DNA from 2 places in the Rhizobium sp. OAE497 genome. Region 1 is predicted to be linked to the other one. Evidence: predicted binding sites of a transcription regulator. Region 1 holds the regulator's gene; the other holds the start of a gene.

Evidence for each region. Region 1 encodes HrcA, which represses chaperone genes, less so after heat shock. Its sites were predicted from a motif close to GTTAGCACTCNCNNNNNGNGAGTGCTAAC; they were not measured.
Region 2: groES (co-chaperone GroES) is a predicted target of HrcA. The motif match lies at 2,116-2,144, and genes of this name have one in related genera.

What each region holds. Positions count from the first base shown of each region.
Region 1 is NZ_JBEPOA010000001.1:323,423-327,815, reverse strand. It holds gene ABIE40_RS01655 (nucleoside hydrolase) at 65-1,009, shown strand; gene grpE (nucleotide exchange factor GrpE) at 1,060-1,692, opposite strand; gene hrcA (heat-inducible transcriptional repressor HrcA) at 1,793-2,884, opposite strand; gene rph (ribonuclease PH) at 3,065-3,784, shown strand; gene ABIE40_RS01635 (VOC family protein) at 3,781-4,197, shown strand; gene rdgB (RdgB/HAM1 family non-canonical purine NTP pyrophosphatase) at 4,207-4,393, shown strand, end outside.
Region 2 is NZ_JBEPOA010000001.1:727,500-731,892, forward strand. It holds gene groL (chaperonin GroEL) at 65-1,705, opposite strand; gene groES (co-chaperone GroES) at 1,762-2,058, opposite strand; gene chrA (chromate efflux transporter) at 2,273-3,655, shown strand; gene ABIE40_RS03705 (TIGR01459 family HAD-type hydrolase) at 3,757-4,393, shown strand, end outside.

The sequences.
Region 1 (4,393 bases):
GACGCAATCATAAACAAATGGTGCCTGCCAAAACGACGTGCACCTGAGGAGGGACCCGACGTACATGGCAAACCCCAGAAAGATCATCATCGATACCGATCCCGGCCAGGACGATGCCGCAGCGATCATGCTCGCCTTCGGCAGCCCGGAAGAGCTCGAAGTGCTCGGTATCACCACGGTCGCTGGCAACGTGCCGCTGTCCTACACCAGCCGCAACGCGCGCATCATCTGCGAGCTCTGCAAGCGCACTGACATCAAGGTCTTTGCCGGCGCAGACAAGCCGATCGCCCGCAAGCTGGTCACCGCCGAGCATGTGCATGGCAAAACCGGCCTCGACGGCCCGACGCTGGCCAAGCCGACCATGCCGCTGCAGCCGCAGCATTCCGTCGACTTCATCATCGAGACGCTGCGCCGCGAGCCTGAAGGCAGCGTGACGCTCTGCACGCTCGGGCCGCTGACCAACATCGGCCTCGCCTTCCAGAAGGCGCCAGATATCGTCGCACGCGTCCGCGAACTGGTGATGATGGGCGGTGGCTTCTTCGAAGGCGGCAACATCACGCCGGCTGCCGAATTCAACATCTATGTCGACCCTGAAGCGGCCGACATCGTCTTCCGTTCGGGTGTGCCGATCGTGATGATGCCGCTCGACGTGACCCATCAGCTGCTGACCCGCAAGGACCGCGTCAAGCGCATGGCCGACCTCGGCACGGCGCCCGCCCAGGCAATGGTCGAGATGCTGGAATTCTTCGAGCGCTTCGACATCGAGAAATACGGTTCCGACGGCGGCCCGCTGCACGACCCGACGGTTGTCGCCTATCTCCTGAAGCCGGAGCTATTCAAGGGCCGCGAGTGCAATGTCGAGATCGAGGTGAAGTCGGAGCTGACGGTCGGCATGACCGTCGTCGACTGGTGGCATGTGACCGACCGCGAGCGCAATGCCCAGGTGATGCGCTTCGTCGATGCCGACGGTTTCTTCGATCTTCTGATCGAGCGCTTCGCCCGCATCTGAGCGGCGGCAGACCGGAAAAGAAAAGGGCCGCTTCTCAGCGGCCCTTTTCATTATGCGTCCTTCTGATCCAGATAGGAATTGGCAGCTTCCGCCTCGGGCTTCGGACCGCCCTTGGCGACACCGACCATGGCCGGGCGCAGAACGCGCTCGCCGATCGTGAAGCCTGCCTGCACCACCTGGACGACGGTGTTGTTCGGGACTTCCGTGTTCGGAATTTCGAACATCGCCTGATGGAAATTCGGGTCGAACTTCTGGCCGACGGGATCGAGCTGGCGAACGCCATGGCGCTCGAGCGTCGAGAGCATGGAGCGCTCGGTCATCTCGACGCCTTCGATCAGCGTCGTCAGGCCGGCTTCGCCCGCAGCCTTGGCTTCGGCCGGGATCGAGTCCAGCGCGCGGCGCAGGTTGTCGGATACAGCCAGCATGTCGCGCGCGAAGGAGGCGACCGAGTAGGACTTGGCGTCCTTCACATCACGCTCGGTGCGACGGCGCAGGTTGTCCATCTCCGCGGCGAGACGCAGGTAGCGGTCCCGCAGCTCGGCATTTTCGGCCTTCACGAGTTCCATCGGATCCGGCTGGGACGATGCCTCAGCGGCCGCTTCATTCTCGACGTTTGCGGCTGCGTCCGCAGCAGCGTCGGCCGCGGCAGCCTCAGGTCCGTTTTTCGTCGTTTCGTCAGTCATGACGGTCTCCGGGTAAAGGGTTCTTTCGGATGCGCCCGATATCGAGCTTTGACCGCAAAAAATCAAGTCTGCGTGACAAAGAAGCGGAAAATCGGGCTTTTCAGAGGGCGCCACCGCGCGAAAGGCGGGAAATCAGCTGCGCGGTGTAATCGACCATCGGCACGATGCGCGAATAGTTGAGCCGCGTCGGGCCGATGACACCGACCGCGCCGACGATCCGGTCGTCGTCATCGCGGTACGGCGCAACGATGAGCGAGGAGCCGGAAAGCGAGAAGAGCTTGTTTTCCGAGCCGATGAAGATGCGCACGCCCGGTCCGCTCTCGGCGAGGTTCAGGAGCTCGATAAGGCTGTCCTTCTTCTCGAGATCGTCGAAAAGCATGCGCAGGCGATCGAGATCGTCGGCACCGGCGAGTCCTTCCAGCAGGTTTGCCCGGCCACGGATGATGAGCTGCGCCGGCTTGCCCTCGTCAGGGCTGCCGGACCAGACGGCGATGCCGCGCTCGACGAGGTCCTGCGAGAGAGCATCGAGTTCATGGCGAACATCGATCTTCAGCTTGTCGAGTTGCTTGCGCAATTCCGGCAAAGTCTGGCCAGTCATATGGGCATTCAGGAAGTTCGCAGCTTCCGTCAGCTGCGAGGAGGTCACGCCAGCCGGTAGCTCGATGATGCGGTTTTCGACCTGATCATGCTCGCCGACCAGCACCGCCAGAGCCTTGGTCGGCTCGAGGCGGATGAACTCGACATGCTTGAGGATGGGATCGCTCTTGGCGGTAATGACAAGCCCTGCGCCGCGCGAAATGCCCGAGAGCATCCGGCTCGCCTCGTTCATCATCGATTCCACCGGGTTGTCGCGGCTTTCGGCGCGCACCTGGCGATCGATGCTGGCGCGGTCCTCGGCAGAGAGATCACCGACCTGCATGAAGGCGTCGACGAAAAACCGCAGGCCCACCTGGGTCGGCAGGCGCCCGGCGCTGACATGCGGCGAATAGATGAGGCCGAGCTCTTCGAGATCGCTCATGACATTGCGGACGGAAGCCGGGGAAAGCGACATCGGCAGGATGCGCGACAGATTGCGCGAGCCGAGCGGTTCGCCATTCTCGAGATAGCCCTCGACGATCCTGCGGAAGATTTCCTTGGAACGCTCGTCCAGCGCAGCAATGGCATCCGAAACCGGCGACGACCTGAAGGCCATGAATCCTAAAACACCCACGCTGATGAAACTCCGGAAAATATAGTCAATCTCGCGGGCGTGGCAAAAGGGAATTTGCAAATGGCCGCAGCCAATCGTAGAAGCGGGGCAGCATCAGAAACACGCATGACTACGCCCTGCCGCCGCCGCGGCCACGAGGCCTCATGCAGCAGGAGACAGAGAATGCGGCCGTCAGGCAGAAAAACCGACCAGATGCGCAAGGTCAGCTTCGAGCGCAACTTTTCCAAGCACGCCGAGGGCTCCTGTCTCGTGAAGTTTGGCGACACGCATGTGCTCTGCACCGCGAGCCTGGAAGAAAAGACGCCGCCGTGGCTGCGCAACACCGGCAAGGGCTGGGTCACCGCCGAGTACGGCATGCTGCCACGCGCCACCGGCGAGCGCATGAAGCGTGAGGCGGCTGCCGGCAAGCAGGGCGGACGCACGCAGGAAATCCAGCGCTTGATCGGCCGCTCGTTGCGCGCCGTCGTCGATCTGACCGCACTCGGCGAGCGCCAGATCACCATCGACTGCGACGTCATCCAGGCGGATGGCGGCACGCGCACGGCCTCGATCACCGGCGGCTGGATCGCGCTCTACGACTGCCTGAAGTGGATGGAAAGCCGCAACATGATCAAGGTCGACCGCGTCCTCAAGGACCATGTCGCCGCGATCTCCTGCGGTATCTTCGCAAACCAGCCGGTCATCGATCTCGACTACCTGGAAGATTCCTCGGCCGAGACCGACGCCAACTTCGTCATGACCGGCGCCGGCGGCATCGTCGAGATCCAGGGAACGGCTGAAGGCACGCCCTTCTCCGAAGCCGAATTCGCATCGCTGATGGGCCTTGCCAAGAACGGTATCGCCGAACTCGTGGACCTGCAGAAGCAGGCGATCGCCGGGTGAACGACATGCTGGAAGGCATGCTGGAAACGGCGCTCTACGCAAAGGATCTCGATAAAGCCGAGGCTTTCTATGAAGGTGTTCTCGGCCTTGCGAAGATTACGCGTGCGGCCAACCGGCATGTCTTCTTTCGCTGCGGCCCGGGCGTGCTGCTGATCTTCAATCCGGACGAGACGGTAAAGCCACCGGCAGCCGATTCCCTGCAGGTTCCGCCGCATGGTACCGAGGGAGCCGGGCATGCCTGCTTCCGGGTCTCGGCTGCGAATATCGACGCCATGGCTGCCAAGCTGCAGGCCGCCGGCATCGCCATCGAATCCGAAGTTCACTGGCCGAATGGCGGCCGCTCGATCTACTTCCGCGACCCTGCCGGCAACAGCCTGGAATGCGCCGAAGCCCGGATCTGGGGCATCGAATAGGAAAACAGAATGCGCAAACTCGATACCAAGACGATCGTTGTCGCCAGCCATAATGCCGGCAAGATCCGCGAAATCCAGGACCTGATCGGCCCTCTCGGCTTCACCGCCAAGTCGGCCGCCGAGCTCAATTTCATCGAACCGGATGAAACCGGCACGACCTTCGAAGAAAACGCCAGGATCAAGGCGCTTGCCTCTG
Region 2 (4,393 bases), 400 kb from region 1:
GGCGGCCCGAAGACCGCCCTTCCGTAACTGAACCGGTTGGCTCAGATGTGCAGGCTTTCGCCTATCACATCATGTCCATACCGCCCATGCCGCCCATGCCGCCAGGCATGCCAGCCGGAGCGTCCTTCTTCGGCAGCTCGGCGATCATGGCTTCCGTGGTGATCAGCAGCGAAGCAACCGAAGCTGCGTTTTGCAGAGCCGTACGGACGACCTTGACCGGGTCGACGATGCCCATGGCGATCATGTCGCCATATTCGGACGTCTGGGCGTTGTAGCCGTAGTTGTCCTGATCCTTGTCGAGAACCTTGCCGACAACGATCGAAGCTTCGTCACCAGCGTTTTCTGCGATCTGGCGAACCAGAGCCTGCAGAGCGCGGCGGATGATGTTGATGCCAGCTTCCTGGTCGTCGTTCTCACCCTTGGACTTGATCTTCGTGGAAGAGCGCAGCAGAGCGATACCACCGCCCGGTACGATGCCTTCCTGAACAGCAGCGCGCGTCGCGTTCAGAGCGTCGTCGATGCGGTCCTTCTTTTCCTTGACTTCGACTTCCGTCGAACCGCCAACGCGGATAACGGCAACGCCGCCAGCGAGCTTGGCAAGACGTTCCTGCAGCTTTTCGCGGTCGTAGTCGGAAGAGGTTTCTTCGATCTGAGCCTTGATCTGGGCAACGCGGCCTTCGATGTCGGACTTGGCGCCAGCGCCGTCGACGATCGTGGTGTTTTCCTTCGAGATCGAAACCTTCTTGGTACGGCCGAGCATGTCGAGCGTAACGGATTCGAGCTTGATGCCGAGGTCTTCGGAGATGACAGTGCCGCCCGTCAGGATGGCGATGTCTTCCAGCATGGCCTTGCGGCGGTCGCCGAAGCCAGGAGCCTTGACGGCAGCGATCTTGAGGCCGCCGCGCAGCTTGTTGACGACGAGCGTAGCAAGAGCTTCGCCTTCGACGTCTTCAGCGATGATGAGGAGCGGCTTGCCGGTCTGAACGACGGCTTCGAGAACCGGGAGCATCGACTGCAGGTTCGAGAGCTTCTTCTCGTGGAGGAGAATGAAGGCGTCTTCGAGGTCAGCAACCATCTTTTCCGGGTTGGTGACGAAGTACGGGCTCAGGTAGCCGCGGTCGAACTGCATGCCTTCTACGACTTCGAGTTCGGTTTCAGCGGTCTTGGCTTCTTCGACGGTGATAACACCTTCGTTGCCGACCTTCTGCATGGCTTCAGCAATATCGAGACCGATCTGCTTTTCGCCGTTTGCGGAGATCGTGCCGACCTGGGCAACTTCTTCCGAAGTGTTGATCTTCTTGGCCTTGGCCTGGAGATCCTTGACGACTTCGGCAACAGCGAGGTCGATACCGCGCTTCAGGTCCATCGGGTTCATGCCGGCTGCAACAGCCTTGGCGCCTTCGCGAACGATAGCGCGGGCCAGAACCGTTGCAGTCGTCGTGCCGTCGCCGGCGATGTCGTTGGTCTTCGAAGCAACTTCGCGGACCATCTGGGCGCCCATGTTTTCGAACTTGTCTTCAAGTTCGATTTCCTTGGCGACCGACACGCCGTCCTTGGTGATGCGCGGAGCGCCGAAGGACTTGTCGATAACGACGTTACGGCCCTTCGGGCCGAGGGTGACCTGCACTGCGTCAGCGAGGATGTCGACGCCGCGCAGCATCTTTTCGCGCGCAGAGCGGCCGAACTTTACTTCTTTAGCTGCCATTTTGATAACTCCTGAAAAGGGGTGTCAGCGATAATCGGGACGGGATGACCGGCTGATTAGCCGATGATGCCCATGATGTCGGCTTCCTTCATGATGAGAAGGTCTTCGCCGTTGATCTTGACTTCGGTGCCCGACCACTTGCCGAACAGAACGCGGTCGCCAGCCTTGACGTCGAGAGCGACGACCTTGCCGGACTCGTCACGAGCGCCGGAACCGACAGCGACGATTTCGCCTTCCTGCGGCTTTTCCTTAGCGGTGTCCGGGATGATGATGCCACCCTTGGTCTTTTCTTCGGACTCAACGCGGCGAACAACGACGCGGTCGTGAAGGGGGCGGAAATTGGTGCTTGCCATTGTCTAATCCCTCGATCAAATGACATTCGCGGACCGGGGTGGCCCACATGGATGAGTGTTAGCACTCTCCAGTGAGGAGTGCTAGACGCCGTGCATTTAGGGATGGCTCCAGAAAGAGTCAAGGAAAGCCTTCGCGGATTTTTACGCCGGAATTGTGGAGAGGGCCCGAATTAGCGAGAGGGTAGGAGATTTGTCTGACGTGGTTGCCGAACCCATGCCGCGGCCCGCCTTTTCCGAAGCCTTCGCCGTCTGGGCCCGCATCGGCTGCCTGAGCTTCGGCGGCCCCGCCGGCCAGATCGCCCTGATGCATAAGACGGTGGTCGACGAAAAGCGCTGGATCTCCGAAGACCGTTTCCTGCACGCCCTGAATTACTGCATGCTTCTGCCCGGCCCGGAGGCCCAGCAGCTCGCCACCTATATCGGCTGGCTGATGCATGGCGTTCGCGGCGGCATCGCTGCCGGCCTGCTCTTCATCATGCCGGGTTTCCTCGTCATCCTCGTGCTCTCCGGTCTCTACGCCTATTTCCAGAATGCCGAATGGCTGCTGGCGCTGTTTTTCGGCTTGAAGGCCGCCGTGCTCGCTGTTGTCATCGAGGCGCTGATGCGGGTCGCCGGCCGGGCGCTGAAATCGCGCTTTCATTATTATGTGGCGGCCGCCTCCTTCGTGGCGCTCTTCCTGCTTAATCTGCCATTCCCGCTCGTGGTTCTCGCCGCAGGCATCGCCGGCTTCGTCGTCGAGCGCCGCAGGCGAAAGGCGGAGGGTGTGGCGCCTGTCGAGGCTCCGGCGTCGGCGGGAATGCTGTCGGGACTGACCAGCCGCCATATCGCCAGGCCGTTCCTCATTCTCGCCTTCTGGGTCCTCGTGTGGCAGTTCCCGCTGCTTATCGTTCGCGGATTGCATGCGCCATCCGATCTCATCGCCGAGGCGCTGAGCGGCGAGACCAACGTCTTTGCCGCCGTCTTCGTCTTCTTCTCGAAGATGGCCGTCGTGACCTTCGGCGGCGCCTACGCTGTGCTCTCCTATGTCGCGCAGATAGCGGTCGAGCATTATGCCTGGCTGCGCCCCGGCGAGATGCTTGACGGTCTTGCCCTTGCCGAAACGACGCCGGGGCCGCTGGTCCTCGTCCTCTGTTTCGTCGGCTTCATGGCCGGGTTCCGCAATGCGCTCGGCATCGATCCGCTGTTCGGCGGCGTGATCGGCGCTAGCCTCGCGGCATGGGCAACCTTCGTGCCGAGCTTCGTCTGGATCTTCGCCGGGGCGCCCTTCGTCGAGAAGCTCCGCCAGAACAAGATCTTGTCGGCAGCGCTCTCGGCGATCACCGCCGCCGTCGTCGGCGTCATCCTCAATCTGGCGCTCTGGTTCGGCCTGCACGTGCTCTTTGCCGATGTCGGCAATATCGCGCTGTTGTCGCGCGCCACCGGCCTTCCGCTCGTCAGCCTCGCCTGGCCGGTCTGGAGCACGCTGAACATCGCCGCAGCACTGATTTTCGTTGCCGCCTGCGTCATGCTCTTCCGCTTCAAGCTCGGCATGGTCAGCATTCTCGGCTTTGCCGCCGTCGCCGGTCTCGCCGTGCGCGGCGTCGAGCTGCTTCTCTAGCGGCGCGCTCCTGTTTTTGCGCCGCGAGGCCGAAAAAACCTTGCCATCCCGCCGGGCCTTTGCAATGTCACGCCTGACTGAAAAGCAAACGGGATATCGGAATGGCCAAGCGCATCGGAAGTTTTGCGGAAATCACCAGCCAGTATGACGCGGTGTTCTGCGATGTCTGGGGCGTGCTCCACAATGGCGTCGATCCCTTTCCGAAGGCAGCCGCCGCACTGGAAGCCGCACGCGGCGAGGGGCTGACGGTCGTCCTCATCACCAATTCCCCGCGCATCGCCCCGCTGGTCGTCGATCAGCTGCGCCATATCGGCATTCAGGACGGCGCCTATGACCGCATCATCACCTCCGGTGACGTCACCCGCGGCCTGATCGCCGAAGGCCCGAAGAAGGTCTTCCTGCTCGGCCCCGAGCGCGACATCGCCATCATCGAAGGCCTTGGCGTCGAGCGCGTCGATGCCAAGGAAGCAGAGTCCGTCGTCTGTACCGGCTTCTTCGATGACGAGAAGGAAGTGCCGGAAGACTATACGGAGATGCTCAAGGAATTTCAGTCGCGCGACGTGCCGATGATCTGCGCCAATCCGGATCTGGTCGTCGAGCGCGGTCACAAGATGATCCCCTGCGCCGGCGCCATGGCTGCCTATTACAACCAGCTCGGCGGCGCGACCCGCATTGCCGGCAAGCCGCACACGCCGATCTATGACGCCGTGCTCGAGACGGCCAAGGAGCTGCGCGGCG